2 linked regions of the Pseudosulfitobacter pseudonitzschiae genome follow. Each later gene encodes a partner of the first gene's protein in a complex. Links are inferred from orthologs where the notes say so. Each region holds a gene or a part of one and is shown in the gene's direction. Other genes may lie near its edges.

What was found. Proteins that work in one complex are often made in the same cells at the same time.
Region 2: the proteins of carA (region 1) and carB are in contact, whole or in part, in a solved structure (PDB 1KEE), measured with the Escherichia coli proteins. The link is inferred for Pseudosulfitobacter pseudonitzschiae from one-to-one orthologs.

Annotation. Positions count from the first base shown.
Region 1 is NZ_CP022415.1:907,433-912,317, reverse strand. The notes cover bases 514-3,403. They hold carA (glutamine-hydrolyzing carbamoyl-phosphate synthase small subunit), read left to right. Parts: upstream 514-1,323; coding sequence 1,324-2,484; downstream 2,485-3,403. Other genes in these bases: SULPSESMR1_RS04315 (glycosyltransferase family 2 protein), read left to right, coding at 2,606-3,403; SULPSESMR1_RS04325 (GatB/YqeY domain-containing protein), read right to left, coding at 665-1,126; SULPSESMR1_RS04330 (DUF2244 domain-containing protein), read left to right, coding at 514-582. Also shown: more of SULPSESMR1_RS04330, read left to right, coding at 100-513; more of SULPSESMR1_RS04315, read left to right, coding at 3,404-4,480; SULPSESMR1_RS04310 (GntR family transcriptional regulator), read right to left, coding at 4,496-4,885. UniProt on the Escherichia coli protein: Small subunit of the glutamine-dependent carbamoyl phosphate synthetase (CPSase).
Region 2 is NZ_CP022415.1:2,408,356-2,415,090, forward strand. Bases 1,546-5,478 are described here. They hold carB (carbamoyl-phosphate synthase large subunit), read left to right. Parts: upstream 1,546-1,945; coding sequence 1,946-5,278; downstream 5,279-5,478. Other genes in these bases: SULPSESMR1_RS11680 (HAD family hydrolase), read right to left, coding at 1,546-1,741; hisD (histidinol dehydrogenase), read left to right, coding at 5,437-5,478. Outside these bases: SULPSESMR1_RS11670 (hypothetical protein), read right to left, coding at 1-241; SULPSESMR1_RS11675 (alpha/beta fold hydrolase), read left to right, coding at 289-1,062; more of SULPSESMR1_RS11680, read right to left, coding at 1,073-1,545; more of hisD, read left to right, coding at 5,479-6,735. UniProt on the Escherichia coli protein: Large subunit of the glutamine-dependent carbamoyl phosphate synthetase (CPSase).

The DNA of each region.
Region 1 (4,885 bases):
ACCGTCACCTCCATCCCCGACACAAAACAGCGTGTCGCATTGCCGCGCCGCTTAGCGGTGCTATCCTTTTGCGCAGACACAATCACCAAAGCACCCGCCATGCCCTACAACTGGACAACTGCCCCCACGGCCCCGATCCAAGAACTGCACCTATGGCCACATCAGTCGCTGCCCGCACGCGGGATGGCGGCCTTTGTGCTGACCACCTTTACGCTGTTGCTGATTCCAACCCTGCCGCTGCTGGGTACGCGGCTGCTTTGGTGGCTGCTGCCGTTCATCTTGCTGGCTGTCTGGGGCGTCTATTTTGCGCTTCAGCACAATTACCGCACCCGCCAGATCACCGAAGTGCTGACCCTGTCAGGTGACACAGCACGGCTGATCCGCACCAACCCGAAGGGCGATACGCAAGCATGGGAATGCAACCGGTACTGGACCCAAGTCACCAAATACGAAAAAGACGGTCCGGTACCCCATTACGTCACGCTCAAAGGGATGGGCCGAGAGGTGGAGATCGGCGCATTTTTGTCCGAGGACGAGCGCATCGCCCTGTACGACGAGCTGAACCGCGCCTTGCGGCGTTAGCTTGCTATTAGAGGGTGCTGCCGCCCCGGACAGGGCGGCAAATCAAGTATTTCCGAAAAGCGCTGCGAACGGCGCGGGCGCGTCAGGAGCTCAGACGGTCCTTGACCATCAACCCGACACTGCCAAAGTCCATTTGGCCGGTGTATTTGGCTTTCAGCACAGCCATCACCTTGCCCATGTCGCGGATGCTGTCGGCACCCACCTCGGCCACAGCTGCATCGACGGCAGCGGCACTTTTCTCTTCGCTCAACTGCTGGGGCAGGAACTCTTCGATGATCTTGACCTCAGAGCGTTCCCGCTCGGCCAGATCCAGACGCCCGCCCTCTTCATAAGCGCGCGCGCTTTCCTGCCGTTGTTTGACCATGCGGCTCAGGATCGCCAGAAGGGCGGCATCGTCCACACCGTCCTCGGCGCCTGCGGCGCGGACATCAATGTCTTTGTCCTTGAACGCCGCATTGATCAGCCGCAGTGTCGAAAGCCGGTCGGTGGCTTTTTCCTTCATCGCCCGCTTTAGCGCAGTCGAAATCCGGGTTCGCATATCCATAAGTGTGTCCCATCCCCATGGGTTGTTGATAAGTTTGTGACATTACCGAAACGCCAGCCAAGCCGCAACTGTTGCCTCTGCAACTAAGCTGTTGATATTTATAGACTTCGCAAATTAGCACCCGCCCTTGACCCTGCCTGTTGCAATGACTAGTTTCGCGCGACTTTGTCCGCATCCCTGTACACATGAGGCCGCCCATGTCCGCGCACGCTCCCACGCACCCGACCGCCTGTCTTGCCCTAGCCGATGGCACGCTTTTTTACGGGGTGGGTTTTGGCGCCACCGGCCAAACCGAAGCTGAACTGTGCTTTAACACAGCGATGACCGGCTATCAGGAGATCATGACCGACCCGTCCTATGCAGGGCAAATCGTGACCTTTACCTTCCCGCATATCGGCAACACGGGCATCACGCCCGAAGACGATGAAAATGCCGACCCGGTGGCGGCTGGCATGGTGGTGAAATGGATGCCGACCGAGCCATCGAACTGGCGCAGCGCGGGCACATTGGGCGACTGGCTGTCGGCACGTGGACGTATCGCGATTGGCGGCGTCGATACCCGCCGTCTGACCCGTGCGATCCGCCACGCAGGTGCGCCGCATGTGGCGCTGGTCCACAACCCAGATGGCATCTTCGACACAGAAAAACTGGTTGCTGCCGCGCGCGGTTTTGCGGGGTTGAACGGTGTTGATCTGGCCAAAGATGTCACCTGTGCACAGTCCTACCAATGGAACGAAATGCGGTGGGCATGGCCCGAAGGCTACAAGCCGCAAAAAGACCCTAAATACAAAGTGGTGGCCGTCGATTATGGCGCCAAGCGCAATATCCTGCGCTGTCTGGCTTCGGCCGGTTGCGACGTGACCGTGCTGCCCGCCAGCGCCACAACCGAGGATGTGTTGTCACACAATCCCGATGGTGTGTTCCTATCCAACGGACCGGGCGATCCGGCAGCCACCGGCGTCTATGCAGTGCCGATGATCAAGGGTATTCTGGACCAGACCGACCTGCCCGTTTTTGGCATCTGTCTGGGCCACCAGATGCTGGCGCTGGCGCTTGGCGCACAGACAGTCAAGATGAGCCACGGTCACCACGGCGCCAACCATCCGGTGAAGGATCACGAGACCGGCAAGGTCGAGATCACTTCGATGAACCACGGCTTTGCCGTCGACGGGCAGAGTCTGCCCAAAGGCGTGATCGAAACCCACACCTCGCTTTTTGACGGGTCGAACTGCGGCATCCGCATCGACGGGCGTCCGGTCTATTCGGTACAGCATCACCCCGAAGCCAGCCCCGGCCCGCAAGACAGCTTTTACCTGTTCGAGCGTTTCGCCGAGGCAATGGCCGAACGCGCCCGCTAAAAGCCGTTCGCCTGCACCTGGGTGAAATAGGGCGATTCCGTTAAGTGGGACACCCGACATTAATACGCTCTTAACCATCCTTGGCCCAAGGTGACATTTGTCATCTACGCTGAGGCCCTCCATGAGCGATCAAAGGCTGCGACTTGTCGAACCTCAAGGGGTGCCCGATCTGCGGGCCGGTGTCCCTTTGGGTCGTCAGCTGGTCAATGCGGAGCTAATTTCAGAATCAGAATTGTTGAACGCCCTTGACCTGCAACGGCGCGTCGATGCGCAACTGGGCGATATTCTTGTGGCCGAGGGCGTTTTGCAGCCCACCGATCTGCTGGCGACGTTGGCCCACCAGTACAACGCGCAGATGATCGACCTGAACGCCAGCCCGCCGCACCCGAAACTGGCTGCTGCCTTGCCGCCTGCCCTGTGCCTGAAACATCAGGTGGTGCCATGGATGCGCGTGGGAAACACCCTGCTGGTGGCCACCGCACGCCCCGATCTTTTTGCAAACCTTCAATGCTGCATGGGCATGCAAGGGCACGCCATGCTGCCGGTGGTCACCGACGCAGGCGCCATCCGCGTCCAGATCAACCGGCTTTACAGCGCCGAACTGGCGCACGTTGCAATCACCCGCGTCGCCAGCGTTGAAAGCTGCCGCAACTGGGGCGGGGGCAATGCGCTGTGGCTGTGGTTGGCAGGCTTTGCGCTGACTGCCTGCCTGCTTTTGTCCCCCGCGTGGACAGTGACGGTGGCCTGCCTGTGGGCGGCGCTGACATTGATGATGACAACCGCAATGAAAGGTGCGGCATTTGTCGCGCAGATCGTGGGGGGCCTGCACGGCCACCTGTCGGCCCCACCCCCTGTGCCACCGCCCTTTCGCCTGCCACGGGTGTCGGTGATGGTGCCGCTGCTGCACGAAAAAGAGATTGCCAACGCGCTGATCAAACGGCTGGAGCGGCTGACCTATCCCAAGTCCCTGCTCGAAGTCGTTCTGGTACTGGAAGCCAGCGACATCGTCACCCGCGACACCATCGCGCGCACCGAATTGCCGCCCTGGATCAGCGTCATCGAGGTGCCGGACGCCGATTGCCTGACCACCAAACCACGGGCGCTGAACTATGCGCTGGATTTCTGCAAAGGGTCCATCATCGGGGTATGGGACGCCGAAGACGCGCCCGAACCGGACCAGATCGAAAAAGTGGTGCTGCGGTTCCGCACCGCGCCGCCCGACGTCGCCTGCCTGCAGGGGATTCTGGATTATTACAATCCGCGCACCAACTGGATGTCACGCTGTTTCACCATCGAATATGCGACGTGGTGGCGGCTGATCCTGCCCGGTATCGCGCGGCTGGGGCTGGTGCTCCCGCTGGGCGGGACAACGCTGTTTTTCCGCCGCGACATTCTGGAGCGTCTGGGCGGCTGGGATGCGCACAACGTCACCGAAGACGCCGATCTGGGCGTGCGGCTGGCACGCCACGGCTATCGTACCGAACTGCTGCCCACGGCCACCCATGAAGAGGCCAACTGCCGCCCGTGGCGCTGGGTGCGGCAACGTTCGCGCTGGCTCAAGGGGTTCATGATAACCTATTTCGTGCACATGCGTCACCCGCGCCAGTTGCTGCGCGAACTGGGCTGGAAGCGCGTTGCAGGCTTGCAGGTGATCTTTCTGGCCACCTTTTCGCAATTCGCGGCGGCACCGCTGTTGTGGTCGTTCTGGCTGATCCCGCTGGGTTTACCGCATCCGGTCCAGACGACACTGGGCACGCAGGCGGTGTGGGCAATGACCGCGCTTTTTGTCGTCTCGGAACTGCTAAGCCTGACGCTGGGGCTTGCGGCGGTGTCGGGCCGTGCACACCGGCATTTGCTGCCTTGGGTGCCCACAATGCCGTTCTATTTCCCTCTGGGCGCGCTGGCCGCCTACAAAGCCTTGTACGAAATGATCGCACAGCCGTTCTTTTGGGACAAAACCCAGCACGGATATGCCGAGGCAACCGAAAACGTCTGACAGCGTGATCGCGCTTCAGCCGTCTTCCTCGCGCTGTGCCGCGTCCAGCTTCAACCGCGTCATGAACGCAACCGAGATATGTTCGCGCAACGCCGCCCCCGCCGCTGCGCCATCACCCGCCTCGATGGCCCGCACAATGGCGTCGTGTTCCTGCTGGGCAATCTCAGCGCGCCCGTCTGCCGCCAGCGTTGTCGTTGCCATCAGCGCCATGCTGCGATGCACCAGATCCAGTTGCTGTACCAGATATCGGTTGTGCGAGGCCAAATGGATCTGCTTATGAAACCGCCGGTTCGCGCGCGCCATCGCCGCCGGATCGTTCAGTAGTTTGTTGTCCGCCTCGACCATCTCGCGCAAAACGCGCACTTCTTCGGCTGTGGCGTGACGTGCCGCGAGGTTGGCGGCCAA
Region 2 (6,735 bases), 1.5 Mb from region 1 along the record:
CCAGAATCTCGGTTTCGACACGGACAACGGCGTCCGTGTCGATAGTGTGCCGCAATTTGGGGTGGCCATCTATGGCTTGCGCACGTGCAACCACCTCTGCCTGACGCCGCACTGCTTTCGGCAGGCGTCTGCCCGCTTTGCGCAATGCCGCGTCAAAACTGCGGGCTTTCACGCCCAGCGCCTTTTCCAATGCGTCGCGCAGCCGTTGGGTGCGGGCGTCGATATTGATCTGCGTTGCCATAGCGCAAGGCCTAGCGCACCTTGTCGAAACGCGCTAGCCCTAGCGCTATGCTGAATTATACCGATTATGCCCCCGACATCGCCAGCACGCCGCTGCTGATTGCCCACGGCCTGTTCGGATCGGGTCGCAACTGGGGAGTCATTGCCAAACGTCTGTCCGACCAACGGCGTGTGATCGCGGTGGACATGCGCAACCACGGGCAAAGCCCGCGTGCTGATACCAACAGCTATACCGATATGGCAGACGATTTGGCCGAGGTGATTACGCAGCTTGGCGGGCCAATGGATGTGCTGGGCCATTCGATGGGCGGCAAAGCGGCGATGACGCTGGCCCTGACACGGCCCGATCTGGTGCGGCGGCTGGTTATCGCCGATATTGCACCGGTGTCCTACACGCACAGCCAATCCGAATTCATCACCGCCATGCGCGGCGTTGATCTAGACACGGTCACCCGCAGATCTGAAGCCGCCGAACAGTTGGCAGCACTTGGGGTCGAACCGGCCTTGCAGTCGTTCTTTACCCAATCGCTGGACGTGGCAGAGAAACGCTGGCTTTTGAACCTTGATGCGCTTGAGGCGAATATGCCCGACATCATGTCCTTTCCCGATCTGGAGGGTTGCTTTGACGGGCCGACGCTGTTTCTTACGGGGGGCACATCACAATATGTCACATCTAAACACCGCCCGCGGATCAAAGAGCTGTTCTCGCAGGTGCATTTTGCAAAGATTCCCGACACCGGCCATTGGCTGCACGCCGAAAAGCCGCGCGACTTCGAGGCGGCGGTGCGGACGTTTCTGACAATGGATTTTGACGCCGCGTGAGGCGCTGCCCTCAGGCGGTCGGTTCTGCGCTGTGCAGCAGATCCAGCGACGGTGTACCTACTCCGATTACCCCCTCAAAGGTGCGATCCTCCATGCCGGGTCCGGGGTAAGCGAAAGTGTCAATCCCCGCGTCCACCGCCGATGCGGCCCCTTCGGGCGTGTCTTCTATGGCCAGTGCGGCCCCGGCGTCCACATTCAAAGCGCGCAGCGCATCGCGGTAGATTGCGGGTTCCGGTTTGGGGCGGGCCGCCTTTGATCCATCACCGATATAATCGAAAACTGACGGGTCCAGATCGCGGCCCAAGGCACGCAAGATCAGTGCAACCTGACGTTTGTCCTCGGCGCTGACGCAGGCGATTTTCACATCGCACCGGCGGGCTTCTGCGATCAGATCGGAAATGCCGGGACGCAAACTCACGCCGCCTTCCAGCGCCGTACCAAAGGCGTCGATCTTGGAATCGTAGATCGCACTGGCGTCCACCTCGTGGTCCATACTGTCGGCGTAATGCTGGATACGCGCATGCCCTCCGATCACGCGTGACAGTTCGGCGTATTCTTCGGTGCTCCATGCCCAGTCCAGATCATTGGCGGCAAAGGCTGCGTTGAACGCGCGGCGTTGCAGATCAAAAGTATCGACCAACACCCCGATCGAGCCTAAAAGCAGTGCAGAATAACGCAAGACAGATTCCCCCGAAGATACCACGTTAACGCACCTGCGGGCCTGTGGTTCCTTCTGACAGGCCAGCAGAGGCAAAGATTTTTGCCAATACCCCTGTCTGATTGGCCGATGGCAAGGTGACGGCCCTTGCGCCCGACGCCTTGTTGCCTATAACGCAGGACAATTTGGGCGCAGGGGGTGCCCGGAAACTGAAGGGGCCGCGCCATGCCAAAAAGAACCGATATCAAGTCCATCATGATCATCGGAGCTGGCCCCATTGTTATCGGGCAGGCTTGCGAATTCGATTACTCCGGCGCTCAGGCCTGCAAGGCCCTGCGCGAGGAAGGTTACCGGATCATTCTGGTCAATTCGAACCCTGCCACCATTATGACCGATCCGGGCATGGCCGATGCCACCTATATCGAACCGATTACACCCGAGATGGTCGCCAAGATCATCGAAAAGGAACGCCCCGACGCGCTGTTGCCGACAATGGGCGGGCAGACCGGCCTGAACACCTCGCTGGCGCTGGAAGAGATGGGCGTGCTGAAAAAATACGGCGTCGAGATGATCGGTGCCAAGCGCGAAGCCATCGAGATGGCCGAAGACCGCAAATTGTTCCGCGAAGCGATGGACCGTTTGGGCATCGAGAACCCCAAAGCCACGATTGTGACCGCGCCCAAGGGACCGGACGGCAAGAAAGATCTGGCCGCCGGTGTCGCGCTGGCGTTCGAGACGCTGGATTACGTGGGTCTGCCCGCGATCATCCGCCCCGCCTTTACCATGGGCGGCACCGGCGGTGGCGTCGCCTATAACCGCGAAGATTACGAACACTTTTGCCGCACCGGTATGGATGCGTCGCCCGTTGGCCAAATTCTGGTCGATGAAAGCCTGCTGGGCTGGAAAGAATACGAAATGGAAGTGGTGCGCGACACCGCCGACAATGCCATTATCGTCTGTTCCATCGAAAACATCGACCCGATGGGCGTACACACCGGCGACAGCATCACCGTGGCCCCTGCCCTGACGCTGACCGACAAAGAATACCAGATCATGCGCAACCACTCGATCGCCGTGCTGCGCGAGATCGGCGTGGAAACCGGTGGATCGAACGTGCAATGGGCAGTGAACCCCGCCGATGGCCGCATGGTCGTGATCGAAATGAACCCGCGCGTGTCGCGCTCATCCGCGCTGGCGTCCAAGGCGACGGGTTTCCCGATTGCCAAGATCGCCGCAAAACTGGCCGTCGGCTATACGCTGGACGAGTTGGACAACGACATCACCAAGGTGACGCCCGCCAGCTTCGAGCCGACGATTGATTATGTCGTCACCAAGATCCCACGCTTTGCGTTCGAAAAATTCCCCGGCTCGGAACCGAACCTGACCACAGCGATGAAATCTGTGGGCGAGGCAATGGCCGTTGGCCGCACCATCCACGAATCGATGCAAAAGGCGTTGGCCTCGCTGGAAACCGGTCTGACCGGCTTTGACGAAATCCGCATCCCCGGAGCGCCGGATCGCGCCGCAATCACCAAGGCGCTGGCGCAGCAGACACCCGACCGTATCCGGGTGATCGCCCAAGCCATGCGTCATGGAATCAGCGACGTGGACATTCACGGCATCACAATGTTCGACCCGTGGTTTCTGGCCCGTATCCGCGAGATTGTGGACACCGAAGAAGAGGTGCGCGCCAGTGGTCTGCCCGAGGATGAAAAGGGTCTGCGTCACCTCAAGATGATGGGCTTTACCGATGCGCGTCTGGGCAAGCTGACCGGCCTGACCGAAGATCAGGTGCGCACCGCGCGCCGCAACGCGGGCGTCGTAGCCGTGTTCAAACGCATCGACACCTGTGCCGCAGAGTTCGAGGCGCAAACGCCCTATATGTACTCGACCTATGAAACCCCCGTCTTTGGCGAGGTCGAATGCGAAGCCCGCCCGTCAAACCGCAAAAAGGTTGTTATTCTGGGCGGCGGTCCGAACCGCATCGGTCAGGGCATCGAATTCGATTATTGCTGCTGCCACGCATGCTATGCGCTGACCTCGACGGGCTATGAAACTATCATGGTCAACTGCAACCCCGAGACGGTTTCGACCGACTATGACACCTCGGACCGGCTGTATTTCGAGCCGCTGACCTTTGAACACGTCATGGAAATACTACGGGTCGAGCAGGAAAACGGCACGTTGCACGGTGTGATCGTGCAATTCGGCGGGCAAACCCCGCTGAAAATCGCCGCCGCTCTGCACGCCGAAGGCATTCCGATCCTTGGCACCACGCCCGACGCCATTGATCTGGCGGAAGATCGCGAACGGTTCCAGCAACTGGTGCAGGGTCTTGGCCTGAAACAGCCGCACAACGGCATCGCCCATTCCGACGCCGAAGCGATCTCCATCGCTGCCGACATCGGCTTTCCGTTGGTGATCCGCCCCTCGTATGTCCTTGGCGGTCGCGCAATGGAAATCGTGCGCGATCAGGCCCAGCTTGAACGCTATATCAGCGAGGCGGTTGTGGTGTCGGGCGACAGTCCCGTACTGCTGGACAGCTATCTGTCCGGCGCGGTCGAGCTGGACGTCGATGCGATCTGTGACGGCACCGACGTGCATGTTGCGGGCATCATGCAGCACATCGAAGAGGCGGGCGTACACTCGGGCGACAGTGCCTGTTCGCTGCCCCCCTATTCGCTGTCCGACGAAATCATCGAACAGGTCAAGGTTCAGACACACGCATTGGCCAAGGCGCTGCATGTGGTCGGCCTGATGAACATCCAGTTCGCGGTCAAGGATGGCGAGATCTACCTGATCGAGGTTAACCCGCGCGCCTCGCGTACCGTGCCCTTTGTGGCCAAGGCCACCGACAGCGCGATTGCGTCGATTGCCGCACGAGTCATGGCGGGGGAACCGCTGTCCAACTTCCCGATGCGCGCGCCCTACGATGCAAGCGCCAAATATTCCGACGTGCTGCCGCTGGGCGACCCGATGACATTGGCCGACCCCAACATGCCGTGGTATTCGGTGAAAGAGGCCGTCCTGCCCTTTGCCCGCTTCCCCGGTGTCGATACGATCCTCGGCCCCGAGATGCGTTCGACCGGCGAAGTCATGGGCTGGGACCGCGATTTCCCGCGTGCTTTCCTCAAGGCGCAGATGGGCGCAGGCAACCCGCTGCCGCGCGAGGGCTGCGTGTTCGTGTCGATCAAAGACGATGACAAATCAGCCGATATGCTGGAAGCGGCTAAAATCCTGCTGGAACTGGGCTTTACCCTTGTTGGCACCAATGGCACCGCCAAGTGGCTGAATGACAACGGCCACACCTGCGGGATCGTCAACAAGGTCTACGAAGGCCGCCCCGACGTGACCGACCTGATGAAAAACGGTGGCGTGCAGATGGTCATGAACTCGACCGAAGGCACCCAAGCGGTCGAGGACAGCAAATCGATCCGCTCGATCGCGCTTTACGACAAGATCCCCTATTTCACCACCGCAGCGGCGTCCTATGCTGCCGCGCTGGCGATCAAGGCGCAGGCCGCCGATGATGTAGGTGTAAAACCGCTGCAAGGGTGATGCAGACCAAGGCCATTGCTGCGCGGCGATGGCCTTGGCAGCCTTTTATCACATTCTTGAAATCGCCACGGTGATCTTCCCAAAGTCGCCAACCCAAGGGTGACCCCGCCCCCCCTGCTGCACTAGCGTTCCCTTGTCCAAGACATGGAGCGACGCCAGTGCCCCGCGAATACCTGAAAAAAGCGATCAAAACCGCCCAGACCGGCGCGTCGGACGTGCATCAAACCGTCTCGGACATCCTGGTTGACATCGAACAGGGTGGCGAAGATGCCGCCCGTAAATACGCCGCGCAGTTTGACGGCTATGACGGCCCTGTGCTGCTTGACGCCAATGCCATCGCAGAGGCTTGCGCGCGTGTGCCGCAATCGCTGCGCGACGACATCGCCTTTGCCCATGACAACGTCCGCCGATTTGCCGAGACGCAAAAGCAATCTGTACAAGACGTGCAAACCGAAGTCCTTCCCGGCCTGATCGCGGGGCAAAAAACCATCCCCTGCAACGCCGCCGGTTGCTATATCCCCGGCGGACGATATGCGCACGTCGCATCGGCGATCATGACTGTAACCACCGCCAAAGTCGCCGGTGTCAGCCATATCGCCGCCTGCTCGCCTCCGCACCCCGGTGTCGGGTTGCCGCCTGCAATCATTTTTGCCGCGCATCTGTGCGGTGCTGACAGCATTCTGGCGATGGGCGGGGTGCAAGGGATTGCCGCAATGACATTCGGCCTGTTCGGACTGCCCCGCGCCGACATCCTTGCCGGTCCCGGCAACCAGTATGTCGCCGAAGCCAAACGCATCCTGTATGGTCGCGTCGGCATCGACATGGTCGCAGGGCCCACCGACAGCCTGATCCTTGCCGACGTATCCGCCGACCCGCATATCGTGGCCACGGATTTGGTCAGTCAGGCCGAACATGGTTACAACTCGCCGGTCTGGCTGGTCACCGATAACCGCGCGCTGGCAATGGACGTCGCCGCCCGCGTGCCTGCCCTGATCGCGGCCCTGCCGACTCTGAACCGCGAAAGCGCCGAAGCGGCATGGCGCGACTATGCCGAAATCGTGCTGTGCGACGACCGCGAAGAGATGGTGGCCTGTTCCGACGCCTATGCGCCGGAACACCTGACTGTACAGGCCGCCGATCTTGATTGGTGGCTGGACCGCCTGACCTGCTATGGTTCGCTGTTTCTGGGCGAAGAGACCACCGTGTCCTATGGCGACAAGGCCACGGGCACCAACCATGTGTTGCCGACCTCGGGCGCGGCAAAGTATACTGGTGGCCTGAGCGTTCACAAATACATGAAAGTCGTCACATGGCAGCGCGCAACCCGCGCCGGATCGAAATCCGTGGCCATCGCCACCGCCCGCATCAGCCGAGTCGAAGGCATGGAGGGCCACGCCCGCAGCGCCGATGTGCGTCTTGCCAAATATTTCCCTGATGAAACCTTCGACCTTGCCGCA